DNA from 3 places in the Pedobacter sp. MR2016-19 genome. Region 2 is predicted to be linked to each of the others. Evidence: riboswitches for the same ligand, from Rfam matches in the RefSeq annotation. Region 2 holds a riboswitch; each other region holds the start of a gene.

Region 1 (10,216 bases), on a different contig from region 2:
GCATTATCATCAATGACTGGTTCCGGAACAGGAGAGTTGTTGGATGAGGTGGTTAAAAATTTCGAAGATATTCCTGAAGAAGAAAACCAACTGCCTAAAATTACCATCGCAGGTCGTCCTAATGTGGGTAAATCTTCTTTGGTTAATGCATTAATTGGTAAAGAACGTAATATCGTTACCGCAAATGCAGGTACCACCCGCGATTCAATTAAAATCCACTATAACCAGTTTGGTCATGAGTTTATGCTGATCGATACTGCCGGATTACGTAAAAAAACAAAGGTTAAAGAAAACCTGGAGTTTTATTCGGTAATGCGTACCATTAAGGCTTTAGAAGAAGCTGATGTGGTGGTATTAATGATCGATGCCGTAGAAGGAATTGAAAGTCAGGATATCAATATTTTCCATCTGGCTGAGAAAAACAAAAAAGGGATTGTAATTCTGGTTAACAAATGGGATTTGATCGAAAAAAATACACAAACGATGAAAGCTTTCGAAGAGCAGATTCATGAGCGTATCCGCCCGTTTACCGATGTGCCGATCATTTTCACTTCCGTAATAAATAAGCAGCGTATTTTTAAAGCAATCGAAGCCGCTTTAGAAGTTTATAAAAACCGGAGCAAGAAAATTCCTACATCTAAATTGAATGATGTAATGTTGCCGCTGATTGAGAAATTCCCACCGCCGGCATTAAAGGGAAAACACATTAAGATTAAATATATCACCCAGATTAATGCTACTTCGCCAATGTTTGCCTTTTTCTGCAACTTGCCACAGTATATTAAAGATCCGTATAAACGTTTCATCGAGAATAAATTGAGAGAAAACTTCGATTTTTCCGGTGCACCGATCCAGATTTATTTCAGACAGAAATAAGTTTGAGGAGGTAGAAGGTTTAAAGGTGGAGGGCGTAAGGTCGATATGCCTAAAAAACCAATCTTATTTAAAACAGGGCTGTTATGGAATACAGCCCTGTTTTATTTTAATCGACCGTCATTTCGACTGTAGTGGAGAAATCTTTGAACTGTCCAATAACATAGTTTAAAGATGTCTCCACTTCGCTACGCTCCAGTTGAAAGGACGATCCTTCTTATCAGGGGTCAGAAAATACCCTTACCTTTACTTCATGCAATTACAAGTACAAAATAGCCAGTCAGCTGACATCAATACCATTTTCGATTTTTACGATATGGCTATTGAACATCAAAAGAAAGTGTTTAACAAGCACTGGCAGGGCTTTAGTAGAGAAATGGTGCAAACTGAAATTGATGAAAACCGTCAGTATAAAATCTTGGTAGATGGAGTTATTGCCTGTGTTTTTGCTGTTACGTTTAACGATCAGTTGATCTGGGGAGAACGGGATCACGACGCGATTTATATCCACAGGATTGTAACCCATTCCGCATTCAGGGGCTATTCTTTTGTAAAAGAAATTATTAAATGGGCTAAAGTTTTTGCTGCAGAAAACGACATTAAATTTATCAGAATGGATACCTGGGCAGATAATGAAAAACTGCTCGAATATTACACGGGTTGTGGTTTTAATTATGTTGGGGTAGTAAGCATGGAAAAAACCGACGGACTGCCGAAACATTATGAAGGAATCAGTTTAAGTTTGTTTGAGATTGTGCTGTAGCGCATTGCAAAGGTGCATCAAGGTGTCTTGTAACGAAATTTATTCTGTGATAAAATCATCAATAGACTAGAGGATAGTCGTCCTGCTGAACTTGTTTTATTAGTAGTATTTATGTTTTAAAGGCCTAATAGCTACTTCGTGGACAGCATCTTTCATGTAAAAATAACCTTGTTGGATAGATCCTGAAATAAATCCGATAGCTATAGGATCAGGATGACGGTAACAACGTAGATTTCTATCAAGACATATTATAATCCGGGTTGGTATAACTTACTTCAATTCAATTTTCCAGCTTAACATATCGTCTACTTCTCCAATATGGATAAAGTTGTTTTTTTCTAAAATGGAATAAGAGGCCACATTGTCTTTAGTCGTGGTTGCATAAACCGATTTCACTTTAGGTTGCTCCCTTGCCCATTCTATTAATCTTCCAACAGCTTCGGTCATAAAACCCTTGCCTCTAAACTCCTCGTAAGTGCCATAACCTATTTCGATTTCACCATTTGGATCTGGTTCGCCAACAAAACAAATATCACCTACCATCCTATGGTCGGGTTTAGATATGATGGTCCATAAAGTATGGTATAGATAATCTTTATCTTTATCAAAAACGTTAGGTAAGATCGTTTGTTCCAAAGCTTCCTGAAGTGAAGGAGAAATGTTTTTTTTGGTCGGTAGAAGGTCAAATTCTTGTTCTAAAGAGTGATCATCTTTGATATATTTTAAAAGCTGATCGTGCGTTAATGGTTTTAAAATGAGGCGTTCGGTTTCTATCATGCTTGAGTTTATTATATAGACTAATATAAAACTTTGGGTTTTGAATAAGCTAAATTTTACAATAAGCTTTTATTAAAAAAACGTCTTGTTTTTTCGAAATACCGAACATTATTAATAAACCTTTATTACCTGACCTGATAAGATGCCCAGTACACTTTTCTCATAAGCTTTAACCACTTTCTCCATGCTAACCGGAATTTCCCCGGGAAAAGAATCGAAATATGCAGGAGAGTCTTCAACAACATTAGGGCTAATGGCATTGATACGAACGCCATTTTCAAGTTCTGGAGCGGCAGCCAAAACAAATGCATTTAAACCTCCATTTATAGTGCTCAATGCTGATCCTGCAGCAACCGGATTTTCGGCTAATATCCCGGAAGTTAATGTAAATGAACCACCTTTATTGATATAATGCTGACCTATAAGCACCAGGTTAATCTGTCCCAATAATTTATCCAGTAAGCCGCTCTTAAATACTTCGCCCGTCATCTGATTTACAGGCGCAAAGGGGCCTTTACCGCTAGTACTGATCAGGGCATCGAAAGCACCAATCTGCTCGAACATATTTTTAATCGATGTTTCATTGGTAATGTCAACCTGGACATCCCCCTTGGTATTTCCTACACGGATAATCTCGTGTTTTTGCGCAAAAGCTTCAGTTACTTTTTTGCCCAGTGTGCCTGTTGCGCCTACAATTATTATTTTCATCTAAGCTGTTTAATGTTTAATTACTGATTTAGCATTGTTATTAAACATCAGGGTGTATTGAAATGTTTGTATGGTGTCAATCGTGCAATACCATTTCAGCTTTGAGATTGGTAATCAATAGGTCAATATGCAGGGAGGTTTACGGTGATAGCATTCGCATTTCGCCACGCAGTAATGCCAATCTCTTTATGTCTGTTTTATTGAAGGTTAAGGAGTGCTTGTCTTACCGCATTATCGGTTTGGTTTGCAGCCTTATAATAACCAACATCGCCCAGATAATAGCGACAAAGCAGAGCTTTGAGATCATTTAAAATTACATTTTTCGAATTGTACAGTTGAAAGCGATCTATTGTTATGTTTTTGCGCTGAAGAAATCCGATAAAGTCCTTAAAGTCGTTATCGTTTATGGTGAAGATATTGATATTCTGTTCTACAAAACTGGCGCTGTATTTATTGGTAAGTACATTAAACACGTAATCAGAAAGTATTTTCTTACTCACCAGATTACTGTAAAACTTATTGTAGCCATTTGTATCTAATTTCACAAATATATCTGGTTGGATACCGCCAATTGGTTTAACTTTTTTGTTCGACTGAATATTTACGCCTTCAGTTTTCTCAATAGAATCCTGAAAAGAGGTCCGGTCTCCGGTCAACTCTCCATCGGTCATACGTTCATCCAATTCGTGTTTGTAGGCGTCGTAACCTTTTTTATAAGATTTTTGGATACTCCGGCCAGATGGGGTATAATATCTTGCAATGGTTAAGTTCAGTGCAGAGCCATCGCCAAAAGCAAATTGTTCTTGTACCAGTCCTTTTCCAAAAGAGCGGCGGCCAACAATAATTCCGCGTCCTAAATCCTGAATGGCTCCAGCTACAATTTCACTGGCTGATGCGGTATTTTCATTAATCAGTACAGCCAATTTGCCATTTTGAAAGGCGCCTGTGCCGGTGGAGAAATAATCGGTACGTGGCTCATGCTTGCCCTGTGTATACACGATGAGTTTGTTCTCGCCCAAAAATTGATCGGCCAGGCCGGTTGCTGCTGTAAAATAACCACCCCCGTTATCGCGCAGGTCAAGAATCAGTTTTTTCATGCCCTTTGCTTTTAGGTTATTGGCTGCAGCAGAAAAATCGTTGTCAGTATTGGCGCCAAACTTACTGATCCGAACATAACCAGTTTCGTTGTTAATCATATAGGCTGCATCAATACTGCTTACGTTTACTTTACCACGGGTAACCATAATGCGGTTACTTTGTGGCGCTCCCGGGTGTAAAAGCACTACGCTCACGCCAGTTCCAGATTTACCTTTAAAACGACCTGTAAGTTGATCTTTGGGTAGGTTTCGGCCACTTACTACTGCGGTATCGATACTCAGGATCTTATCGCCCAGTTTAATTCCCGCCTGGTATGCTGGTCCATCTTTAACCACACCGGTAACCATCATGGTATCGTTAAGCATGTAATATTCTATGCCTACGCCTTCAAAATTTCCTTCCAGGTTATCGGTCATATCTTGCGCATCAGTCGGAGGCAGGTAAACACTATGTGGATCGAGTTGATGTAGAACACTATCGATAGGTAAGTTTTGAAGCGAATCGGTATTGATGTCATCAACATAATTGCCGTTGATGATGTGTAAGATTTCGTTTAATTTTTCGTCGCTGTTATTGGCTAATTGAGGACTTTTTTTAACGCCAAAGCCTTGATCTTTAATGAATTTTAAGCCCAAAAACATCCCCACTATTAAAATTACAGAATAGCTTACAGCGATCAATATGTTGTTGCGGGTGTTTTTTTTCATTGGCGTTAACGCAAATTTATGAAAATTAGCGAGTTGATATATTTTTTAACCGCATTTTCATGTCTTTTGTTTATAATATTTAACATTAATTAATGCAATGAAGTGATTGGTTAAAATTTATGTCAGATTTTTTGAATGTATAGCGTAGTTTTTAAAAAGAATTTACCGAATTTTATCAAAATTAAATTTATGAATAGAGTTACCGAGCAAGAATCTAACTATGACCACATTGATCAGATGTCGGTGTTAGAAGTTTTGCAGGGCATTAATAACGAAGATAAAACGGTAGCGTTTGCAGTCGAAAAATCTTTGCCTCAAATCGAAAAATTAACATCGGCCATTGCCGGGCGAATGAAAAAGGGCGGCCGTCTCTTTTACATAGGTGCAGGTACAAGTGGTCGTTTAGGCGTGGTAGATGCTTCAGAATGCCCGCCTACTTATGGTGTTCCTTTTGATTGGGTTGTAGGGATTATTGCCGGCGGAGATACAGCGATTAGAAGAGCGGTAGAATTTGCTGAAGATGATGCCGAACAAGCCTGGAAAGATCTTAAGGAATTTGATATTAATGAAAAAGATTGTTTAGTTGGCCTGGCAGCGTCAGGTACTACGCCATATGTAATCGGTGGATTAAACACGGCACGTAAGCATGGTATTTTAACAGGCTGCATTGTTTGTAATGCAGGCGGACCTATTGCTGCAGAATCGGATTTTCCGGTTGAAGTGGTGGTTGGCCCTGAATTTATTACCGGCTCCACCCGCATGAAATCCGGTACGGCGCAGAAAATGGTATTAAATATGCTAAGCACTACTGTTATGGTTCAGCTGGGGCGTGTAGTTGGAAATAAAATGGTCGATATGCAGTTAACTAACCATAAGTTGGTCGATCGAGGTACACAAATGGTGGCCGACGAACTGAATATTGGTTATGATGAAGCCGCCGAGTTGTTAACCCGTTATGGAAGTGTGCGAAAAGCAGTTGAAGCAGGGCACTAAGAAATGAGAGAAGGATAGATTGAGTGAATGAAAGAATTAGTGAGTGATAGCATGTAAGAGTAGCATTAATCATTCCCTCATTCAAAACTCGCTCATTCAATAATTAGAAAATTATGCACGAAATTGAGCCTTATTATCAGTGGAGAGATGATTATATTTCGGCAGAAGATGAGCGTTCGCCATTTTACAATACCGAATATTCAGAACTTTACTTCGATAAGCAGATTTACAATTTTTTACTGCACCCACAATGGGATGAGTTTGGTTCGAATACGTTATACATGAAGGTGTTATATGCTGATTATGACCGCAGTTATGCCATTATCGAATTTATCGGCGAGTGGAATGATGCTATTAACAACGATATTATGCTGATGAAGCGCGATATTTTAGAGCTGATGATGGATGAAGGCATTAATAAGTTTATCCTAATCGGTGAAAATGTCCTGAATTTCCATGCCTCTGATGATAGTTATTACGAAGAATGGTTTCAGGAAGTAGAAGATGGCTGGATTGTTGGGGTGAATTTTCAGGATCATGTAATCACAGAGTTTAGGGATAATAACATCGATTATTACATTAACTTTGGTGGTGCATTTGATGACTTGCCCTGGCGAACATTAAAACCACTGCAGTTCTTTAAAAAAGTTGAAGAATTGCTGACAAAAAGATTAAACTAAATATTTATTTTTATATAGTTAAATACACAAAATTTAAAATGGAACAACAAAATTATCAATATCAGGACAACAGTGTTTTTGTACAGGAAAAATCTGTTTCTAAAAAATTCTTTGCAAACGTTTTCTTATGGATGTTTGTGGCGTTGAGTTTATCAACTGTAGCAGCTTATTTATTTGGCACCAATGAGCAGTTAATGCAATACCTTTTAAATATTAATCCAGCAACTGGTAAAGTGAGCATGTCGATTTTCGGTTATGTAGCGATGTTCGCACCACTCGGATTGGTTTTATTAATGGGATTCGGTTTAAGCAGATTATCATTGCCAGCATTAATTGGCGTTTTTGTCCTTTATTCATTATTGACTGGAGTGAGTTTAAGTTTTATCTTGTTAACCTATACTTCAGGTTCAGTAGTGAGCTGTTTTGCAGGAGCTGCCGGAATATTTGGAATTATGGCATTCATGGGCTACACCACCAATATTGATCTAAGTAAATTTGGGCCGATTTTAATGGTTGGCGTAATTGGTTTAGTGATTGCCAGTGTAATTAATATGTTTGTTCAAAGCGAACAATTCAGTTTGTTTATGGCATTTATTGGTATTGCAATATTTACGGCATTAACAGCCTATGATGTACAAAAAATAAAAAGAATTGGGGAAGGGATCGAAGCTAGCGGCGAACAGGTTCTTCAGATTGAATCTAAAAAAATGGCAATTGTAGCAGCGTTGTCTTTATACCTGGATTTCTTAAATATCTTCCTTTTCTTACTTCGTATTTTCGGAAGCAGAAAGTAATCACTAACAGAACAATATTCTTAAGGCTGCGCAGTTTTGCGCGGCCTTTGTAATTTTATTTGGCAGCAAGGCGATAAATTTTGGAATTGATGTTGCTTTGTTGCATTTTTGTATGCTTATTAAGAAAGACGGAGGGATTAGACCCAACGAAGTCTTAGCAACCTGTAACCATACAAGGTGCTAAATTCTATTCTGCAAATAGCAGAAACAGATAAGTTTAGGATTACGATTCACGTACCAACTTTTTAAATAAGCTATTTAAGTATCAGGTATAAAGTATCAAGTATCAATCAAATCTGGTTAGGTACTATGCTTATTATCTGCGGTTAGGACGCATATCAGGAATCTTGATACTTGCTACTAACCACTTGCTACTATAACAAATGAGCATAAGAGAAGAATTAGAAAAACGTATTTTGGTGATTGACGGTGCAATGGGCACCATGATTCAGCGATATACCTTAACCGAAGAAGATTTTAGAGGGGAACGATTTAAAAACCATCCCTGTGATGTAAAAGGCAATAACGATTTGCTCAACATCACACGTCCGGATATTATTAAAACAATACACTTGGAGTACCTGGCCGCTGGTGCCGATATTATTGAGACTAATACATTCAGTACGCAGCGCATTTCCATGGCCGATTACCAGATGGAAGACCTTTCTTACGAAATGAGTTTTGAAGGTGCACGCGTGGCAAAAGAAGCTGTTAACGAGTTCATGGCTGCAAATCCAGACCGTAAATGTTTTGTTGCCGGTGCCATTGGCCCAACTAACCGCACCCTTTCCATGTCACCAAATGTTAACGATCCTGGTTTTAGGGCAGTTTATTTCGATGAGTTGGAAGCAGCTTATTATGAACAGGTACGTGGTTTAGTAGATGGTGGTTCTGATGTATTATTAATCGAAACCATTTTCGATACCTTGAATGCTAAAGTGGCTATTGTAGCCATTAAAAAATACGAAGAAGTAATTGGGCGTAAACTGGAGATCATGATTTCTGGTACCATTACCGATGCTTCCGGTAGAACACTTTCGGGGCAAACTGCCGAAGCTTTTTTGAACTCTGTAATGCATGCAAAACCATTAAGTATCGGTTTTAACTGTGCTTTAGGTGCCAAAGAAATGCGTCCGCACATTGAAGAGTTAGCGGCAAAAGCAGGCTGCTATGTTTCCGCCTATCCAAATGCGGGTTTGCCAAATGAGTTTGGTGCTTACGATGAGCAGCCGCATGAAACCGCACATCTGGTTGATGACTTTATTGCTTCCGGTTTTGTGAATATAGTAGGAGGTTGTTGTGGCACCACGCCAGATCATATTGGCTGTATTGCTAAAAATGCCCGAAAAGCTGAGCCCCGTAAAATACCGGTTCTTGAACCATACATGCGTTTAAGCGGATTGGAGCCTGTAACCATCACCCCAGATAGTATTTTTGTAAATATTGGTGAAAGAACCAATATTACCGGATCTCCAAAATTCTCCAAACTGATTTTGGGTGGCGATTATGAAGCCGCATTAGCCGTTGCTTTGCAGCAAGTTGAAGGCGGTGCACAGGTAATCGACGTAAACATGGATGAAGGGATGCTGGATTCGGAAGCGGCAATGACCAAATTCTTAAACCTTATTGCGTCTGAACCAGATATTGCCAAATTGCCGATCATGGTCGATTCATCTAAATGGTCGGTTATTGAAAATGGCTTAAAATGTTTGCAGGGAAAAGGAATTGTAAACTCGATTTCCTTAAAAGAAGGAGAAGATAAATTCCGCGAAAGTGCCCGCAAAATTATGCAATACGGCGCCGCGGTTGTGGTAATGGCTTTTGATGAGCAGGGACAGGCCGATAATTACGAGCGTAGAAAGGAAATCTGTAAAAGAAGTTATGATATTTTGGTACACGAAATTGGTTTCCCGCCAGAGGATATTATTTTCGACCCAAATATCTTGACCGTTGCAACCGGATTGGAAGAGCATAATAATTATGCCGTCGATTTTATAAATGCCACCCGTTGGATCAAAGAAAACCTGCCTCATGCGAAAGTGAGTGGTGGGGTTTCTAATATTTCATTCTCTTTCAGGGGAAATAATACTGTCCGCGAAGCAATGCACTCCGCATTTCTTTATCATGCCATTCAGGCCGGTTTAGATATGGGGATCGTAAACGCTGGAATGTTGGAGGTTTATCAGGAAATTCCACCCGAATTATTAGAAAGGGTAGAGGATGTGCTTTTAAACCGAAGAGACGATGCCACGGAGCGATTGGTAGAATATGCCGATACCGTAAAATCAAAAGGTAAAGAGGTGGTTAAAGATGAAGAGTGGAGAAAAGGCCCTGTTGAAGAAAGATTATCCCACTCTTTAGTAAAGGGAATTGTGGAGTACCTGGACGATGATGTGGAAGAAGCCAGACAAAAATATGCCCGGCCGATTCAGGTAATCGAAGGACCATTAATGGACGGAATGAATATTGTCGGTGATCTTTTTGGTGCCGGAAAAATGTTCTTGCCCCAAGTGGTAAAATCGGCAAGGGTAATGAAAAAAGCGGTGGCCTATTTATTGCCGTTTATCGAACAGGAAAAACTGGATAATCCTGATCAGGATCAGAGTTCATCTGCGGGAAGGGTCTTAATGGCCACCGTGAAAGGCGATGTGCACGATATTGGTAAAAACATTGTGGGTGTGGTATTGGCTTGTAATAACTTCGAGATTGTTGATATGGGTGTGATGGTTCCGGCACAGGAAATCATCAAAAAAGCCAAAGAAATAAAAGCTGATATTATTGGTTTAAGTGGATTGATTACACCATCATTGGATGAAATGGTTC
Region 2 (10,216 bases):
TAAGTAACGCAAAAGGCCGGACTCGCTCCGGCCTTTGTACTTAACAACAAAACAAATAAAAAAATAACCTTAAAAATAAGTTATAGGCTTGCCAGTTCCTCGGCAAAAACATTTTCACTCAATTGCTCTTGCTTGTAAATCTGTCTGCCGGTGTAGGCCACAAAAACAGATTCATCCAATAGTAAGTCGCGGTTTTTAATCAAACTTTCTAGCTTAACCGTTCCAACTACATATTTATAGCTGCTGGCCGCATAACGTTCGCTAATGTTATCAAATTCCAATAGGGAAATCAGATCTTCATCTGCATAACGCAAATAAACCTCTAAAAGAATTTCTTCTGTATGTTTCACTCCGTTTTCCGAATGGTATTTTTTATATTCGTAACGGTAATCGTAACGCAAGGCTGCAATATCAGATAGTACAGCTGCACCAGTAGGGTGACCACCCGCACCTTTACCATAGAAAAACTGTTTATCAGCAAAAGCCGCCTGAACTGCAACTGCATTGTATTCGTTTTCTACGTTGTAAAGAAAATCATCCTTAGCTACCAATTTAGGGAGTACATAAGTCACAATATCTTTTGTATTTACCTTACGTGCAGTAGGAACCAACTTAATTTTAAAGTTTTTCTCACGGGCATATTTAATGTCGTGCTGAGAAAGGTTTTGGATACCAATATTCAAAATGGCATCAGGATTTACAAATAAACCATAAGCATGTGCAGTAGCAATGGCCAGTTTATATTTAGGGTCGTAACCTCCCACGTCTAAAATCGGATCGGTTTCTGCGAAACCTAAATCCTGTGCTTCTTTTAATGCCGAATCGTAACTTTGTCCTTCGTTGAATATTTTTGATAAAATATAATTAGATGAGCCATTAAAAATCCCACTCAAAGCATGGAATAATTCATTGTCGTAATATTCTTCTAAATTGCGGATAATTGGAATACTGCCACAAACCGCACCTTCGTACAATAGGGAAGTGCCATATTCCTGTTGTAAATCTACCAGCTCTTTTAAGTGTGTGGCGATCATTTTTTTATTGGCCGAGACTACATTTTTGCCGTTTTTTAATGCAGTAGTTACAATTTCGTAAGCAGCATCAGCATCATTGATTAATTCTACGATCGTGTTGATCTCTGTATTGTTCAATATTTCGTTGCGATCAGTAGTAAACAGATCCTTGTTGAGGCTACGTTTCTTTCTTGGGTCTTTTATTGCGATTTTTATGATCTCTAAGTTCAGATTCTGGCTTTGGATGATATCCAATAAACCTTGTCCTACAACTCCGAAACCAAATAAACCGATTTTTAAATTCTTACTCATTGTTATAAAGTGATTACACAGATGGGTGGATTACACCGATATAGCTGTTCTTATTTTTTTAAATTTTTTCTGGTATCGAGTTTTTACCTTCTACCTTTATACCTTCAACCCTCTACCTCTTTAGGCAGTATGCTGTAATTTGATGATTTTTTTATTACGGCTTTCCTTCATAAAGTTTCCGATTACGTTAGTCAAAGCATCTGTTTCGATTAAAAAACCGTCATGTCCATAATCAGAATGCAAGGCGCAAAATTCTGCCCCAGGGATATGATCTGCCAGATATTTCTGCTCCGATAATGGAAACAAAACATCATTTTCTATCCCGATTACTAAAGTATTTGCCGTAATTAGTTTTAGTGCATCTGCAATACTTTTGCGGTTACGGCCCACATTGTGGCTATCCATTGCCTTGGTTAAATAATAATAACTGTAAGCGTTAAAGCGGTTGATCAGCTTTTCTCCCTGATAGTTCTGATAAGAAGAAGATCTGAAATTGTCTGTCTTGTCGTTTACACTTTCTAACTGTGTACTGCCGTAAGCACTATAAGTTCTATAGCTTAAAAGTGCAATGCTACGGGCGGTTTTTAAACCTTTGCTACCACCGTTTGGTTGGTTGGCATAAAAAGTTCTGTCTGTGGTAATGGCCAAACGCTGACTTTCATTAAACGCGATGCCCCATGGAGAATGCGCTGCATTAGTCGCAATTAAAATCAGGTTTTCAATTTTATTAGGTTCCGAAATGCTCCATTCTACAGCTTGTTGCCCACCTAAAGAGCCACCGATTAATAATTTAATATAATCAATACCTAAATGTGCAGCTAATAACTGGTGGGCCGATACTAAATCCCGGATCGTAAACTGCGGAAACGAAAGGTAATAAGGCAAGCCCGTTACCGGATTGGTACTTAATGGATTGGTACTGCCGTAATGCGAGCCTAAAACATTGGCACAAACGATATAATGCTCTTCCGGGTTGAACAAAGCATTTTGGCCGAACAAACCTTCCCACCATTCAAAAACATCAGCATTGGCAGTCAGTGCGTGGCAAACCCAAATTACATTATCTTTATTTGCATTTAATTTGCCATAAGTTTGATAAGCAATTTGCAGGTTGCGGATTTTCTTTCCGCTCTCTAATTTGAACTGTTTATTGTAATTATACGTTGATGCTGTACTCATTGTTTTATTGTATTCGGAAAATGAACGGGCTTAGGCTGATAAACTCTCTGTAGGGATCTGAACATTTATAGATGCAAAAGCCTGCTCGAAATCGGCCTTAATATCATCGATATGCTCAATACCGACTGAAACCCGTAATGCGTTTGGTTTTACACCTGCGGCTAATTGCTCATCTTCACTCAATTGTTGATGTGTGGTTGCCGATGGCTGGATAATCAACGTTTTTGCATCGCCAACGTTTGCGAGGTGAGAAACCAGTTTTAAATTATCTATAACCTGTGTGGCATTTTCTTTACTTCCTTTTAATTCGAAAGATAAAACTGCGCCAAAACCGTTACTTAAATATTTTTTTGCCAGGCTATTGTATTTGCTGCTCGCTAATCCTGGATATTGTACTTCCTGAACCAATGGATGGTTTTCTAACCAGGTAGCCAGTTCAAGGGCATTGTCAACGTGGCGTTGTACACGGAGCGATAAGGTTTCTAAGCCCTGCAATAAAAGGAAAGAATTAAAAGGGGATAGGGCAGGACCAAGATCTCTTAATCCCTCCACACGTGCACGGATGATAAACTGGATGTTGCCAAATGGCCCACCGATGCCGAAAACATCGCTGAAAACCAAACCATGATAACCTGCTGATGGTTCAGAGAATTGAGGGAATTTACCATTACCCCAGTTATAGTTTCCGCCATCAATGATCACACCACCAATGCTTGTTCCATGTCCGCCAATCCATTTTGTTGCAGATTCTACCACAATGTTTGCTCCATGTTCTAAAGGCTTAAATAAATAACCTCCTGCGCCGAAAGTATTGTCAACAACTAAAGGTAGATCGTATTTCTTTGCAATTGCAGCGATTTTCTCAAAATCAGGAACACTAAATGCCGGGTTGCCGATGGTTTCCAGATAAATGGCTTTGGTTTTATCTGTTATTTTAGCTTCAAATTCCTCAGGCACATCTGGATTCGCAAAATCGACATGGATACCCAGACGTTTAAAAGCAACTTTGAACTGGTTATAAGTTCCACCGTAAATGTGCGAAGAAGAAACGATACTATCGCCGGCTTCTAAAATGTTATTCAATGCAATAAACTGTGCGGCCTGTCCTGAAGCTACCGCCAAAGCAGCTACACCACCTTCTAAAGCTGCAATACGTTTTTCGAAAACATCATTAGTCGGATTCATGATCCTGGTGTAAATGTTGCCAAACTCTTTTAAAGCAAATAAGTTGGCGCCATGCTCAGCGTTTTTAAATCCGTAAGAAGTAGTTTGGTAAATCGGCACAGCCCTCGAGCCTGTTGTTGGATCTATTTCCTGGCCAGCGTGTAATTGTAAAGTTTCAAATTTATATGATGTTGACATGATTTCTGTTTTATTTATTGATGAGACGTAGTGATTTAGGTTGATTCTAAAACCTAGCAGGGCGTATCCCGATGTTTCGGGACCTTCCAGTTTGAAAGAAACAAAAAAGGAAGATTTTTTAGATTACTGTATGCAACAGCACATACAAGTAATTGCACAACTATTGAAAAAAGTAGAAATAGAAGTTTGTTCTAAATTTTTAAGGTTTGCACTGGGTTCGCTTAGCGATTGAAGATTTAATGTTTTCATCAGTTCTAATTTATATCTCCAGATAACACCATGTTATCCGGTCAGGAATTGGCACCTTCTCTTTCTGAGGGTTGCCAGTGGGTCATCGAGCCAGTCTCTCGCCACTTCTTTATAAATCAACCTGTGAAGATTGACTTTTATTTAGCTTTCTACCAAATAATATTTCAAATGTCTGAATTTAATTTTAATACACAAAATAAAATTTTGAATTTTTGTTAATCGTTTGGGAATGAGTAATGTATTTTATTGTATTGCGGCAAATTAAAACTTTTAATATAAAAATTAACACTTAAAATTCTAAGTTTGTGTGACCTATCTAAATATAATTATGATGAAAAATATAACAGTTCTAGGCTTAGGCCTGCTATTCACGGGGATGTGTTTAACTAATGCAAACGCCCAATTCGGAGGCTTAAAAGATAAATTATTAAAAGTCGGCACTGCGCAGGGTGCTAAAGCTTTAGGTGTAGACAGGTTTTTAAAGCAGCCAGCTGCCATTACCACCAGTTTTGAAGATGTAAACAGGGAAGGCGAAAAAATGCCCGACTTTGTTAATCCTTCAAAATTAATAGCACAGCCTTTATATTTATTGCCGAAAAATCCTGAGGGTGGTTTTGTTCTTTGCGAAGGATTGTACGAAATGACGAATAAAAGTTACTGTTTAAAAGCCGGAACTTTCGCGCCATCAAAGGGCGATGGTTACATGTTTGCCCCCGTTTTGGGCTCGAAAGAAGAAATTGTAGTTGCGATATTGAAAAGTGCAGAGAAACATCCGGAAGTAGAACAGCATGATATCCAGGCCTTACTTTGGACCATTATTGCCAGAACAAAATTTGCCGATTTTAACGGACAAGTGAAAGTAACTGCAATGAAATTGTTAACGACAAAACAACTTACCCAATTGGAAGGTGGCGCTTTAGGCATTTTACCTTTCGATGTAATGGAAAAAGCTAAGGACCAGTTACCTTCAGGTGTGAGGGCTGTTTTTGAAGCAGAAAATAATATCCGTCAACTGGTGTCGTCTGGGAATTATACTTATGCCGACATGGAAAGATATGCTATTATAGCGGGGATGGCTCCACCAAGAAGTGATGTGCCAAGTGGCATCTGGACGAAACACCCTGATGGTTATTATGTACGTTATTTTCCTTCTGGTTATTCAATTACCAAAGTGCAGGTTTATGTACCAAAAGGATTATTAGCAGATGGAAATAAATTGGTTTATGATGCAGCAGGGGATATTGCTTGTCCTGCCAATACCGGTTCTCAACGTTTAGCGCAAACTAACGAACCACTGGAGGCTAACTATTCGTTAAAGTTGACCACGATTTGTAATCCTAAGTAAGTTTTGGAAAATTAGGGTACTGTAGTCCTTAGGAGATTGCAGTCCCGCTTTACGCTTTATCTTTTTGGCTACCCTTCGACTTCGCTCAGGGTGACAGCCAAAAAGGATATCGCTGCAATCGGGTTTAGCAACAAAGGTTCGAAATAACTAGAAACCTATAAGGTCTTAAAGACCTCATAGGTTTTATACTTTAACCTAACGCCTGCGCTAAATCGGCGATAATATCGTCTACATGCTCTAATCCTACTGAAATACGGAGTAAATTTTTTGGCGTTTTACTATCCGGTCCTTCTACTGAATAACGGTGTTCTATCAAACTCTCTACACCACCTAAACTGGTAGCCTGTGCAAATAGCTGAACTTTATTTGCCACTTTATGAGCAGCTTCAGCATCGCCCTTAACTAAAAACGACATCATCCCGCCAAAATCTTTCATCTGTTTTTTTGCAATTTCGTGCTGTGGGTGACTTTCCAACCCAGGATAAAAAACGGCTTCAACATTCGGATGTCCGTTTAAATAGTCGGCTACTTTTTTGCCGTTTTCGCAATGGCCTTTCATGCGGTAAGCCAGGGTTTTAATGCTACGGGTTAATAAAAAGCAATCAAAAGGAGAGGGTACGGCACCACCGGTTTGTTGTATGTTTTTGATGCGCTCCCATAATTCATCTTTTTTGGCCGTAATTAAAATCCCACCAAGCACATCACTATGGCCTCCTAAATATTTGGTACTGCTGTGCATTACTATATCGGCACCCAATAATATTGGATTCTGTAAAATTGGAGAGGCAAAGGTGCTGTCGCAAACCAGGGTGATATTTTTTGCTTTAGCAATTCTGGCAATTTCTTCAATATCTGTAACCTTTAGTAATGGATTAGAAGGGGTTTCGATCCAGATCAGTTTAGTATTGGGCTTAATGCTTGATTGTATCAGATTTAAATCCGTTTGATCAACAAAATCAAATTCCAAACTATCGTTAAAAATAGTAAGTAATTGTTTTTTTATGCCCCAATACATATCATCTGGTGCTATAATGTGGCTACCTGGTTTTAAAGCCTGAAACATGGCTAATCCGCAGGTATTACCCGAAGAAAAAGCAGCAGCATCTTCGCCATATTCTAATTTTGCTATAGTGTTTTCTAAAGCAGACCGGTTTGGATTACTTACCCTGCTATACATGTGCCCACCGGGATAACCACCATCTTCGCCACGAAAAAAAGTGGTAGATAGATTAATCGGGGGCGTAACATCGCCTGTAGTACTTTTTACAAGATTAGAAGCGTGAATAGCAAGGGTTTCGGGTTTCATAATAATTAATTTTAATCGAAATGATATCGGGAGCAATTTAATAATTTGGCGCTAATTTAAGGTTCGTAATGGTTTTGGCAAGATTTATGTAACAAGTTTGTCGAAATTTAATTAAACAAAAAATGAAAAGATTATTTATAGCTATCGCAATAGCATGTTCTACTTTAGTAATGTTACAAAGTTGTAATACTGCAAAAAGAGTAACTGCAGGAGTAACAGGTAGCAGAGGTACAGTTGTTCGCGAATGGGTAGTGAGTAATGTAGCTTTAGAAGGATTGCCTGATGGCGCTGTTCAAGGATTATTTGGAGAGAAATCTTACAAATGTTTCCAGGGAAGTACATGGAATTTAACCAATAGTGGTAATGGTTCTTACACTTTACCAGCATCAAGCACTTGTGGTTCGGTAATGCAGACTATATTCTGGTCGGCTGCACCTAAAGACCAGACTTTCCAGTTCAAAAAAATATTTGAAGGTGATAAAGCTAAAAACGTAACAGAAGGTTATCGTTTAGTGTTAACTGATCTTTCAAGCACACAAATGATCTTAAAATCGCCAATCGAATTTGGTGGTAAAACTGCAAATATCGTATTAACCTTTACGCCTGCAGCGAGATAATTAGATTTACCTGTGAAAAAACATAATAAGAGCACTTCTGAAAAGAGGTGCTTTTTTTGTAACCGTTACTGATCTATCTTTATAGTTTCCTCTAAAGCGTCGTCATTTCGAGCGAAGTGCAACGAAGTCGAGAAATCTATAAAGATAGATCTCTCCATTCCACTGCGTTCCAGTCGAGATGACGATGCCAAGAGATTTTACAAAATAAAAGCAATCAATATCTGCGTTTATCCGTGTTCATCTGTGGTTAATTATTAAGATTGACATTCAAAAATCACGGTTTGTTACAAGAAAATGATTTTCAAATCGCCCCATTATTGTATTTTTGTTCAAAATAAATCAGGAATGAATACAACTGAGCAAGTTGAACAAATATTAGCTGATACCAATTTATCAACTGAATTACAAAACATAGCACACAAAGTTCTTCACGGAGAACGGATTACATTTGATGAAGGTGTTTACCTTTATGAACAGGCTGAACTAGGTTACCTCGGTGTCCTCGCCAATTACATCCGTGAGAAAAAACACGGCGATAAAACTTATTTTAACCGAAACTTTCACTTGGAACCAACCAATCTTTGCGTTTACGACTGCAAATTTTGCTCGTACTCTCGTTTAATTAAACAAAAAGAAGAAGGCTGGGCTTTAACGATGGAGCAAATGCTCGATATCGTTAAAAAATACGATGGTGAACCGGTAACGGAGGTGCATATTGTAGGAGGGGTGCTTCCACAATACGATGTGGCATTTTATTCGGCTTTGTTCACAGCCATTAAACAGCATCGTCCTGATCTGCATGTTAAAGCATTAACGCCTGTTGAGTACCACTATATTTTCAAAAAAGCTAAAATCGATTATGCAACAGGCATGCGTTTGATGAAAGAAGCTGGGTTGGAATCAATACCAGGTGGAGGGGCAGAGATTTTTCACCCTGAAATCAGAGAACAGATTGCCAAAGATAAATGTACCGGCCAGCAATGGCTCGATATACATGAAGAATGGCACAAACTGGGCATGCGCAGTAATGCGACCATGCTTTATGGACATATCGAAAAATACTGGCACCGTGTAGATCACATGGAGAAACTCCGTGAACTGCAGGATCGCACAGGTGGCTTCCAGACATTTATTCCATTAAAATTCAGAAATCAAAATAACCAGATGAGCAATGTACCCGAATCGTCGGTAATTGAAGATTTAAGAAATTATGCCATTGCCCGTATCTATATGGATAACTTCGATCATATTAAAGCTTATTGGGCGATGATCAGTCGCGAAACTGCTCAGTTATCTTTAAATTACGGTGTGGATGATATCGACGGTACTTTGGATGATACTACAAAAATATATTCCATGGCCGGCGCAGAAGAACAAACGCCTGCAATGAGCACTAAAGAGCTGGTTAATCTGATCAAGCAGGTAGGCAGAAAAGCAATAGAGCGCGATACTCTATATAATGTGGTTACGGATTTCGAGCAGGTTGTTTTCGAAGAAGAGAAGAAACCGCAATATTATAAATTACCAGTAGTGAATTAGAATTGTTATGATGACAGGGTTTTAAGATCTTTTCGCGAGGTTCAAAAAATATAATAAATAAAAAACGTTAATCCTGCAATCTTATAATCCAAAAAATCCCATTTAATGGTTAAAGAAATATACATCATACGCCACGGCGAAACGGAATTGAACAGACAAGGCATAGTACAGGGCAGAGGTGTAAATTCTGACTTAAATGATTTGGGAAGGGCACAGGCAGAGGCTTTTTATCAAAAATATAAGGATATTCCTTTTGATAAGATTTACACTTCTGATTTAAAACGTACCTGGCAAACTGTTCAAAAATTTATAGATGCTAAATTACCCTGGGAAAAGCTTTCGGGACTAGATGAGTTGGCCTGGGGTGTTTGGGAGGGAAAACCGAATACTGAAGATGCGCGTGATGCTTTCCGTGAGATGTTACAGAGCTGGGAGAATGGAGATTATACTGCTCATTTTGAAGGTGGCGAAAGCGTTCAGGATGTTTATGAACGTTTAAAACAACCGATGGATGTTCTAATGACCCGGCCTGAAGAAAAAACGGTTTTACTTTGCATGCATGGTAGAGCAATGCGTGTTTTCCTCTGCTTATTATTAGGCAAACCATTAAGCCTGATGACAGAATTCCCACACCAGAATACCGTACTTTATAAAATGGGATTCGAAGATGGAAAATTTACCGTACTCGAATTTAACAGCGCCGTACATTTAGATAGTTTAGTAATTGGGGAATAAACGGCCCCGTTTCGTGTCTCCACGAAACGAAATAAGCAATTGTTCGTGAGGACACGAACCATGGCGGAGGCCGTCCATTTAGACGGTTTAGTAATTGAATAATACGCTTAACGCCAAACGCGAAGCGCAAAACATAACACTTTGAATAAGATTAAAATATCGGCTGTTGCTTATACCAACACTAAAGCTTTTATATACGGACTAGAGCATTCGGACATTATAAATAAAATTGATTTAAGTTTAGATATCCCTTCTGATTGTGCAGCTAAAGTAATTAACGGTCAGGCTGATATCGGCTTAATGCCGGTTGCAGCTATTCCTCTGGTTCCAAATGCCAATATTGTGGCTGATTATTGTATCGGAAGTGATGGAGGTGTAAACTCTGTATTCATCTTTAGTGAAGTTCCTGCCCAGGAAATTAAAACGGTGAGGCTGGATGCCCATTCCCGTACATCAAACAATTTAGCCAAAGTTTTACTGAAATTCTACTGGAAAAAAGAAGTGGAATTTACGACTGATCCAACTGCAAAAACAGATGCCTTTGTTTTAATAGGAGACA
Region 3 (10,216 bases), on a different contig from region 2:
ATTAATCTACCAACCTGGCCCATCATCTTCACTAACTTCGGGTGTTCTTTTGGCGGATTCGGCTTACATGTTTGATCCTGATCTGATCGGTTCACCTCTGTTACCCAAGTTTATGGCCGCTATCAAGATTGATTTATGTTTATCAGTTGGTTTTTAATCAACCACGCTGATGCATAATTTACCAGGAGACACAGATTAATATGATCGCAATTCTCTGTTGTTTACGTGCTTTTGTTAAAAAATAACACGTTTACTGCATCGTCAATTAAGCCGATTTGTAACAACAGTTATTTAGAATCGTCTAAAACTTTTAACGAACTCAAAATGTTTAACTAAAAAAGAAAAGAACATGGGAATTTTAAAAACAGCAATTATTGGCGCTGCAGTATATGCAGGCGTAAAATATATCACGAAGAAAGATCCAATTACCGGACAATCTATCGTTGACGAATTATTGGATCGTGCACCACAATGGGCAGATAAAGCAAAAGGTTATACGGAAGACCTGAAAACAAGGGTAAGTAATGCCGCAGAAGATTTATCCAGATGAATAGCTTGTAGAAATAAAGAGCCTGAAGAGGCTAAATATCTATTTCTCTGATAAAAAAACGTTCCGATTTAAAACCGGGACGTTTTTTGTTTATAGTTATAATTTAACCACAGATAAAAAGGATGCACACAGATATAATCCGTGTTTATCTGTGCGCATCTGTGGTTAAAAATTCTTAACTTAATAACATTGTATCACGGCATTAAAAAGCATCAAACCAAAGTTTGGTGGTTAATAAATCAGCACCCTGACTGCTTACCGCATTTTTATAATTCTGTCCGTTTAAAGATTGTTCTGTACCAGGATAGATAAAACGCACCGGAATTTTACCACTCAAAACGGTATTAACAGATGCAGTTAATTGCGGATAATCTAATCTTCTCTGCTCGGCCCAGGCTTCCAATCCTTGACCAAACAAAGCAATCCATTTTTGCTCACCAATTGATTTTTTATAATTACCAGCATCATATTGTACTGAAGCCTGATTAATATAATCATCAACAGCACTTCCACCTATACTGTATTGATCAAATGATGCCCTGATGGCCTGTTTATACAGATCAGCTGCATTTTCGGTAGTAAAGCCTCTCGCAGCAGCTTCAGCCCTATCAAAAAGCAATTCGGCATAGCTAAAAATCACAGCAGGTGCTTTTGGTGCTAAAAAATAAGTTCCTGGTCTTGAGGAATTTGCCAAACCTATTGCACTGGCTTCTGAATTTGTTGAGCCGTTCGGAATACCTACGTACGTTTGAGGTGTTGCATTATCAGTTTTGCTTGCATAAACTGGTAGTCTTGGATCATTTAGCGCAAAAAGTTTATCTACGATGGTTTTACTGATCCGGTAATCATTCCTGGTTTCGAATGATGCTGCTAACGGATTTTGCTGTGGCGAATCACTGTAGAAAAGTTGTGCATTCTCCGATTTGCTATTAATATAAGTGCCACCTTCTGCAAGTATTTCATCAATTACCTGCTTAGATTTAGCTGGCTCTTTATCCGCAATGCGTAAAGCGATGCGAAGACGTAAAGAATTGGCAAACTTTTTCCATAAAGCAATATTGCCGCTATAAATCACATCTCCGCTTATAACTTTTCCTGAAGCTGGATCCAAAGCTGCCTGAGCAGTCTTTAAATCGTTAAGAATACCATAATAAACATCCTTTTGTTTATCGTAAACTGGCGTAACAAACTGTTTAATTTTTCCAGCTTGTGAATATGGTATATCCCCGTAAGCGTCGGTAAGTAATAAAAATACCCACGACCTTAATACAAGTGCAACTCCTTTATAGTTTGGATTGCCTTGTGCATCGCCCAATTCGATAATTTTATTAAAGCCAGCAATACTTTGTGCGTATCCAGTAGACCATAAAGAGGTAAAGCTACTGTTCGAAAAGATAAAACGATCTTCTTCGGTATACTGAACCTTAGCCCAATGTTGTACAAAAAGCAAGCTCGAGTTCATATTATTGGTTACCCCCCAGTACGTATCGGCTGTAGTTTTAGTAGTGCCAGTAAGTAAATAATCGGGTTGTGGAATTTCTGGAGCATTCGGATTAATATTCACATCATCGAGCTCTTTATTACAAGATGAAAATGCAATTGCCAGAATGGCTAGTATATATAGTTTTTTATTTTTCATGATGGGAATATTTAAAATTTAACATACAGGTTGATACCATAGCTGCGTGTGCTTGGATTAGATAAACTTTCCAACCCCTGTCCGTTGCCAGTATTAAAGGCTACTTCCGGATCAATATCTACGGTATTGCGGTGAATAATCCAAAGGTTACGGCCAACAAGTGATACTGAAACGCCTTGCAAACTTAACGGACGGAGCCATTTGGCCGGCAAATTGTAGCTAAGCTTAACTTCACGAAGCTTAACGTAAGAGGCATCGAATATATTTGCTTCATCGATATTCCTGAACGATTTATAATATTGTTGGGCAGGTAACACTTTTTCATTGCGTTTACCATCGGCAGTTACGCCATCAAAAACAATTCCGTCATCATAAACCGTTACACCTGTCGGAGCTGTTCCATTTACCCGTACTGTTCCGTTGGCTTTATCGTTACCAGGATAATAATAGGAGATTCCGCCATATTCAGCTGCTCTTCCTGGCAGTGTAGAGGCTAAAACTCCAGTATAAGTACCTGTTGCATAAGTACCGTTGTAAATAGAACCACCAATACTCGCATCAACCAGTACGCCTAAACTTATACCTTTATACGTAAAGGTATTGTATACCCCGCCAATCCAATCTGGTGTATATTTTCCCAATACCTGTTTGGTTGGGTTTGTTGCTGGTGCACCTGTGGCATTTACAATAATATTTCCATTGCCATCTCTTAAAAAGGCTGTTCCGAAAAGTGATCCATAAGGTTGTCCAACGGTAGCAATCACCTGCGCTGAGTTGGTAGCTACAATGTAATTCGTTAATAATTTCTCTGCATCGAGTTCAATTACCCTACTCCTGTTTGCTGCAAAATTGAAATCAATATCCCATGTAAAAGTTTTTTTGATTGGGGTGATGCCCAATTGTGCTTCTATACCCTTGTTGTTTATTTTTCCGGCATTAAGCAGTTTTGAGCTAAATCCGGTGCTTTGACTTACATCGGCTGCCAAAATCTGATTGTAACTATTGGTATTGTATGCACTTAAATCTAAACGTAACCTTTTGTTAAAGAAAACAGCCTCAACACCCAGTTCTGTTGAAGTGGTAGTTTCTGGTTTAAGGTTAGGATTAAGGTCGATATTACTTGTGGTAAGTTGAGGGTTTGCGTTAAAAGGCGCACTAAACGCATAAGTATTGATCAAACGATAAGGATCTGCATCTTTACCTACTTTAGACCAGCCCCCACGTATTTTCAAATAATTAAGGGCTTCACTTTTAATATCAAAGGCTTCGGTTGCTACAAAACTTCCGTTAAATGACGGGTAAAAATAAGACCTGTTCTGTGCTGGTAAGGTAGACGACCAATCGTTACGTGCCGTGATGTTGGCGAAAAGGTAATTTCTGAAACCGATCTGACCTGATGCATAAACACTATATGATTTTAAACGCGATAAATTATTAGATGAAATCAGGGGATCACGAGAGTTTTTAAGGGTATAAAGTCCTGCGATGGCTAGTTTAGGTGCACTTTGATCATTCTGCTCAATATATTGCCTGCGGATGTTACCACCACCCAATAATTCTAAGCTAAAATCATCATTTAACTGCTTGTTAAAGTTTAAGGTTGCATCGGTATTATTCTCGCTTACCGTAAAGGCACTCTCTGTGTAAGAGCCAAAAGGTGTTCCGTTCGTACCATAAGCGATTCTAACTTTACGCCTGTCGTTGTAATAATCCGTACCCGATCTGAAATTGAAATCAAGGCCATCAATAATCTTATAATTAAGGGCTAAGCTACCGATAATGCGACTGCGGTTCTGCGAAACTGTATTTTCGTAAGCTATCCAATATGGATTGCTGTAATAGCTGTTATTCCAGTTAAACGTTTTTCCATTTTCATCCAAATAGTTTTTTAACTGGTTAATATCAACCTGACGGCCAAACCACGTAAACTGCAACATGGTACTTGTTGAACGTGAACCTCCTGTGCCAGGCAAATTATCTGAATTAAGTTTGCTATAATTCGCATTAGCCGTTAAGGTTAGTTTTGGTGTTATCTTTAGTGACGTATTTAATACAAATGAGTTTTTACCCTGTCCGGAATTCGGCACAATGCCTACTTGTTTCAGGTTATTGTAGGAGATGCGGTAATCGTACCTTTCGCCTGCATCTGCGACCGATACCCCATTATTTAATGAATATCCGGTTTGAAAGAAATCGCGTACGTTATCCGGATGGGCTATAAATGGAACCGCAACTCCTTTTGAAAAAAACTGCGGAATTAATCTTCCATCCAGTTTTGGCCCCCAGCTCTCATCTACCCCATCATTAATACCTTTACCTGCGCCATCCACATAACTGAACTTCCCTTCTGATCCCTGACCAAAAGCATTTTGATAAACTGGCAGGGTGAGCAATGTTTCTAAAACGGCATTGGAGTTAATATCAATGCCCAATCCTTTTTTCGATTTACCTGTTTTGGTTTTAATCAGGATCACCCCTGCGGCAGCCCTGGAGCCATATAATGCCGCTGCATTTGGTCCTTTTAGCACACTAATTGATTCTATATCCTCTGGATTGATATCTGAAATGGCATTCGCATAATCTCTTGCCCCTGCAGAATTCAACTGAGAGTTATCTACCGGAATCCCATCAACCACAAATAATGGCTGGTTATTTCCGGCTATAGATGTTTCTCCTCTGATGACTACGCGTGATGATCCCATGCTCCCCTGACTGTTCGTTACCCTAACTCCGGCTATTTTTCCAGCCAGTGCATTTACCAGGTTAGATTCTTTAGCTTCGGCCAGATCTTGTCCTTTTAATTCCTGAACTGCATAACCGAGCGATTTTTTCTGCCTCGAAATTCCCAAGGCGGTAACCACTACTTCATCCAACGCATTATCACTTGATTGAAGAATGACCGAAATCGGCCCGGCATTTTTATTGATTTGTATTTCCTGGGTTTTAAAACCGATATAAGAAAATACTAAAGTACCTTGATCAGGCGCACTGATAGAAAAAACACCTTTCCCATCAGAAATGGTAGTTTGCCTGGTTTCTTTGATAAATATAGAAACGCCGGGCAGTGTCTCGCCATCTGCCGACTTTACCGTTCCGGTAACGGTGACATTTTGAGCAAATACCTGCTGCGTAATAAAGAGCAGTAAGATGAATGCCATTGATTTTAAAAATTTGATCATGTGTGTGTTTTAAAAATTGGTTAAAAGATAAATTTTGGACAAAACGAATCCCTAACGGTTAATAACCGTGTTTTATAAAAAAATAAAATGGGATGGTTAGATCAAAAGTGCCTGTTAAAACGGAGCAATTTTAACAGGACTAGCGCATTCGGGAGTCTACACAAGGATTTACATAAGGATTTACATAAGGCGATTTTAGCTTGTCTGTTTTTCTCATTTGAATGATTTTATTTAATGCATAATTTAATTTCAAGAAGGCATTCAGGGCTAAAAAAAAGCACCTCTTAAACCAGAAGTGCTCCATATATTTTATATTAGGATAGCGCAAACAACTGACTTAACTACCCCAGATTCATCTGGGATGGAATTAGCACCATTTCTAAAAATTAGATGGTTGCTAAGGTTTCACAGGGCCATTCCCTCCGCCTTTCTTGATAAGTATTTTAAAATAACTTGGGCAAAGGTATAATTAATTCCATTTATCCTATAGTTTTTATAGTTTTTTTATCGAAATATTTTTTCTTTGACAATACATCCATATCTTTGTCTAGTAATTTAGTCGACAAACACAGTCCCAATGAAACTTAAATCCCTTTTAACAGCCGTACTGGCAATATCAATAACCTTCACCTATGCTCAGGAACAAACGGCCCTGGTAAAAAAACAGGCAGCAAAACTTCAGGAGAAAAACCAAAAAACATTTGTTGCTCCCGGTAACTGGCGTGGAATAGCTAAAGTAAAGGAAGGATTAGAAATCCCTTTCAACTTCGAGATCAGCGAAAAAAACGGTCAGCAAAAATTATATTTCCGCAATGCTGAAGAGCGTTTCGAAGGTGGTCCTGTAAAACAAACTGCCGACTCGCTTTTTGTCAAACTGGATCAGTTTGATAACGAGCTTGCATTTGCTATAGTTGGCAATCAATTAACGGGTACGTTAAGAAAACAGGATAAAGCTGGTAAACCTTTAGTCATTATTGCCGAGCACAAAAATTACCGTTTTAAAACTGATAAACCTGCTACAGCAGACTATTCTGGTAGTTACGATGTGATTTTTACATCGCCAAATGGTAAAGAAGAAAAAACAGTAGGTTTATTTAAGCAAGCAGGGAACAAACTTACGGGTACTTTTCTCCGCGTAACCGGCGATTCTCGTTATCTGGAAGGTGTTGTAGAAGGAAATGAATTTCAACTTTCGAGTTTTATCGGCTCCTCTCCTGCTTATTACAAAGGAACTTTCCAGGCAGATGGTGCTATTAAGGGTGAAGTTTTAGGAGCAAGGGGTAGTCAGCCTTTTACCGGAACCAAAAATAAAGATGCAGCCCTCCCCGATCCTTACAAGCTTACTTATCTTAAATCAGGATACAAAACACTTGATTTTAGCTTTCCTGATCTAAATGGAAAAAAGATTTCGCTAAAAGATGAAAAGTATAAAAACAAAGTGGTGATTTTAACCATTACTGGTAGCTGGTGCCCTAATTGTGTTGACGAAGCTACTTTTATGGCGCCATGGTACAAAAAGAACAAAAACCGCGGTGTAGAAATTATTGCTTTGCATTATGAGCGTTCAACCGAGCCTGAATATGCAAAGAAAGTAATGACCCGTTTCAGAGAACGTTTTGGTATCGAATACGACCAGGTATTGGCAGGTACAGCGGACAAACAGGTGGTATCTGAATCGTTACCCGCGCTTGATTCATTTTTATCTTTCCCAACAACCATTATCATCGATAAACAGGGAAATGTAGCCCAGATCCATACAGGTTTTAATGGCCCGGCAACCGGTAAATTTTATGATGAATTTGTGAAAGAATTTAATGCGGAGATTGATACGCTGTTGAAGAAATAGTTAGTCTTACCGGGCGTTTTAACGTGATCGTCACCCTGAATTCATTTAAGGGTCTAAGTAAATGGATTGCGCAAGAAAAATCTTCATTGTGAGGTAATGACTATCCCTCGCAGTGTACTGCAAAGTGAACTCAATGATGACAGTTCATTTCAGGAACTTTTGGCATAATATTAATTTCTCCCGATTAACTTATTTAGTTTTCAGAGCAATTGGCTATTGGTATGAATCAACGAATATTTAAAAGCTTAAAACCCTTTTGCGCTAAAACATGTTATCCATATACAACAAAAACAATGGATATGAAAAAGTTAATGTATGTAATGGCCATTTCTGCCCTGGCCTTTCAGGCTTGTAATGGTGGAAATAAAGATGCCAAAGAAAATGCCGATAGTTTAAACAGAACAAAAGACACCACCTCGAACGTTGCAGCAACTGGCGGAATTGCAGTTGAAGAAGCTGATGCCAAATTCACTACTCAGGCAGCTGTTGGTGGTATGGCAGAAGTAGAATTGGGAAAAATGGCCCTCGAAAAAAGCAGTAATCCTCAGGTTAAAGAATTTGCAACCATGATGGTTAAAGACCATGGTATGGCAAATACTGAATTAATGGCCATAGCAAAACAAAAAAACATTACACTTCCAAGTACAGTAGATGATGAGCACAAGAAAAAAATGGAAGACCTAAGCAAAAAAACAGGTGCAGATTTTGATAAAGCTTATGTAAGCGCAATGGTCGATGGACATAAATCTACCTTAAAATTAATGGAAGATGAATCAAGAGATGGAAAAGACGCAGATCTTAAATCTTTTGCAACTAAAACTGCACCAATTGTTCAAAGCCATTTAGTCATGATCAATAAAATAAACGACAGTATGAAATAAGACTGCTGAACGTATTAAAAACGCCTGCCATGTGTAGCGTTTTAATACGTTTTTTTTATTAGTGAAATTCCCTTTTCATCTATCTATATCCTAATCTCAAATGCGTTTTTAACTTATATTATCTTAAACTTCTGGCGGGGTGTGCCAATCGATAAAGGTTTTTCTCTTTAACATTTCCAGGTAAGGGTAATTTCCGTTTAGTTGTTTACGCTGTTTTAGTTCATATAAAAAATGTCCGCCTAAGTCAACAATAATTTTAGCGGTAGCTAAATACCATACACTATGCGGTTGTTTCCAGCAAAAAGAATATAGGTTTGAGGTGAATTTAACCCCTTGTAATTCCTGATGGTAAAAATTAAGTATTTTTGGATTGGGTATTCCCTGCATCACCTCAGCTTTTCTAACCATTGAAAGGTGATCGGAATGACAAAACTCATAATCCTTTAGTTTCGCATCATCCACATCTGGCAGATGTTTCAATATTTTGAATCCTTTAAATTTTTTACCATTCAATACCCATATCAAGTTAGGATAAAAGGCTTCCCTACTATGGAGCTCGGCAGGTGTTATGGGAGAGTTTTGAAACTCGATGGTATAACCCGACGGTGTAAAAATATCTGCCCGGTGAGTATCGGAATTTGCAGCATCATAAAAGGCAACCTCTCTAAACGAAGGTGGAAAAGCCAACTTCCAATCCCGGTGCCACACCGTTTCTTTTCGGTAATGCTCCTTTTTAAATGAAGAAACAACCGGAGCGATTTCAACATGATGTAGATCTTTTCTTATTTCACTATTATCCATTCTCTGGCCACACAATTACAAAACAATTATCTTAGGGAAGCACAAATTTAAACTAAAATTTTTAGTACAAAAATAATCTATAGCGCTAATCAGAATAATATTTAAATCATTATGATTGAGCATTAGGCAGATACCAACTATCAAATAAATTTAATTCGATCTGCTTAAAATAGAATGATAACTTTGTAGGATGACCATTCAAGAAATACAGCAGCTAGAAGATTTTTTTACCCAAGCCGGCAAGCAACAGGTTCCAATTTATCTGAATCAGGCTACCGTAATTACCGATTATGCCCATTTTCTGGAGAGCCATTTTACGCCGTTAAAACTCAATCCTGATGCTAAAGTAAATGTGCCAATTCTACACAGGCTAAAAATGTTAAAGTTATTAATTGAATCAAATGCGTAAAAAACGGTTTAAAAATGGCTTAATCCAACGTTAAAAACCATATTGATCCAGTTTTTTCTGGCCGTTAAACCTTATTTTGAGCCCCATTTAATAACTGGTTTTTGTAACCTTTTAAAACTTAACCTACTTTAGTTTTTAAAATAAATATTTCCAACTATATTGGGCGTAATTGGTTATTCCTATACATTGCTCCTTATTTATGACTAAAAATATATTCATTGCTTCAGCCGAACCCTATACAGGAAAATCAGTAATTGCTTTCGGGATGATCAATATGTTACTGGCAAAAACCCAAAAGGTAGGTTATTTTAAACCGATTATTGCACAAGACGATCCGAATAAAAAAGATGAACATGTAGAAGCCATGTTAGATTATTTTTCGCTTCCTGTTAAATATGAAGATGCTTTTGCCTTTACCCGGCAAGAAATGCTCCATCAATCAGAAGATAGCGGAGCGATTATCAATACCATCATCAGTAAATATAAAAAACTAGAAGATAACTACGATTTCACCGTAATTGAGGGCAGCGACTTTTTAGGTGAAGGAATGGCCTTTGAATTCGAATCGAACGCCTTAATGGCCAAAAACTTAGGTGCACCTGTTTTAATAGTGGTATCAGGGAAAAACAAAACGGCAAGCCAGCTTTTTAAATCAGCCATCAATATCTACCGGAACTTCCTGTTGCGTGATGTACAGGTATTAGGTGTAGTGGCCAATATGGTGAATCCGGAGGAAGCGGAGCGTATTAAACAAGCTTTAATCAATCAGTTGCCGACGGAACTGCTTATCGCCGTTATTCCAACTGAAAATGGTCTGCAAAGTCCAACCATGAACGAAATTACTTTAGCCTTAGGTGGCGAAGTGCTTTTTGGCTCTGAATTATTGGATAATCAGGTTGATAATTTTGTAA

What was found. A riboswitch is a leader RNA that binds a small molecule or an ion and turns the genes downstream of it on or off. The one in region 2 is predicted to bind S-adenosylmethionine.
Region 1: another riboswitch for S-adenosylmethionine. It lies ahead of metH (methionine synthase); the one in region 2 lies ahead of IM793_RS05820 (O-acetylhomoserine aminocarboxypropyltransferase/cysteine synthase family protein).
Region 3: another riboswitch for S-adenosylmethionine. It lies ahead of IM793_RS09835 (SusC/RagA family TonB-linked outer membrane protein); the one in region 2 lies ahead of IM793_RS05820 (O-acetylhomoserine aminocarboxypropyltransferase/cysteine synthase family protein).

Annotation. Positions count from the first base shown of each region.
Region 1 covers NZ_JADCNK010000006.1:156,041-166,256, reverse strand. The annotation lists gene der (ribosome biogenesis GTPase Der) at 1-876, shown strand, start outside; gene IM793_RS10925 (N-acetyltransferase) at 1,127-1,636, shown strand; gene IM793_RS10920 (GNAT family N-acetyltransferase) at 1,907-2,413, opposite strand; gene IM793_RS10915 (short chain dehydrogenase) at 2,525-3,121, opposite strand; gene IM793_RS10910 (S41 family peptidase) at 3,319-4,926, opposite strand; gene murQ (N-acetylmuramic acid 6-phosphate etherase) at 5,116-5,919, shown strand; gene IM793_RS10900 (hypothetical protein) at 6,033-6,599, shown strand; gene IM793_RS10895 (Bax inhibitor-1/YccA family protein) at 6,638-7,393, shown strand; SAM riboswitch class I at 7,507-7,611, shown strand; gene metH (methionine synthase) at 7,777-10,216, shown strand, end outside.
Region 2 covers NZ_JADCNK010000003.1:238,537-248,752, forward strand. The annotation lists gene IM793_RS05805 (hypothetical protein) at 1-7, shown strand, start outside; gene IM793_RS05810 (homoserine dehydrogenase) at 81-1,325, opposite strand; gene metX (homoserine O-acetyltransferase) at 1,446-2,504, opposite strand; gene IM793_RS05820 (O-acetylhomoserine aminocarboxypropyltransferase/cysteine synthase family protein) at 2,535-3,866, opposite strand; SAM riboswitch class I at 4,123-4,233, opposite strand; gene IM793_RS05825 (hypothetical protein) at 4,447-5,460, shown strand; gene IM793_RS05830 (PLP-dependent aspartate aminotransferase family protein) at 5,651-6,766, opposite strand; gene IM793_RS05835 (hypothetical protein) at 6,889-7,383, shown strand; gene mqnE (aminofutalosine synthase MqnE) at 7,729-8,922, shown strand; gene IM793_RS05845 (histidine phosphatase family protein) at 9,028-9,657, shown strand; gene IM793_RS05850 (menaquinone biosynthetic enzyme MqnA/MqnD family protein) at 9,799-10,216, shown strand, end outside.
Region 3 covers NZ_JADCNK010000005.1:221,173-231,388, forward strand. The annotation lists gene IM793_RS09825 (YtxH domain-containing protein) at 350-550, shown strand; gene IM793_RS09830 (SusD/RagB family nutrient-binding outer membrane lipoprotein) at 753-2,189, opposite strand; gene IM793_RS09835 (SusC/RagA family TonB-linked outer membrane protein) at 2,201-5,368, opposite strand; SAM riboswitch class I at 5,703-5,809, opposite strand; gene IM793_RS09840 (peroxiredoxin) at 5,946-7,214, shown strand; gene IM793_RS09845 (DUF4142 domain-containing protein) at 7,514-8,095, shown strand; gene IM793_RS09850 (competence protein) at 8,219-8,896, opposite strand; gene IM793_RS09855 (hypothetical protein) at 9,087-9,305, shown strand; gene pta (phosphate acetyltransferase) at 9,505-10,216, shown strand, end outside.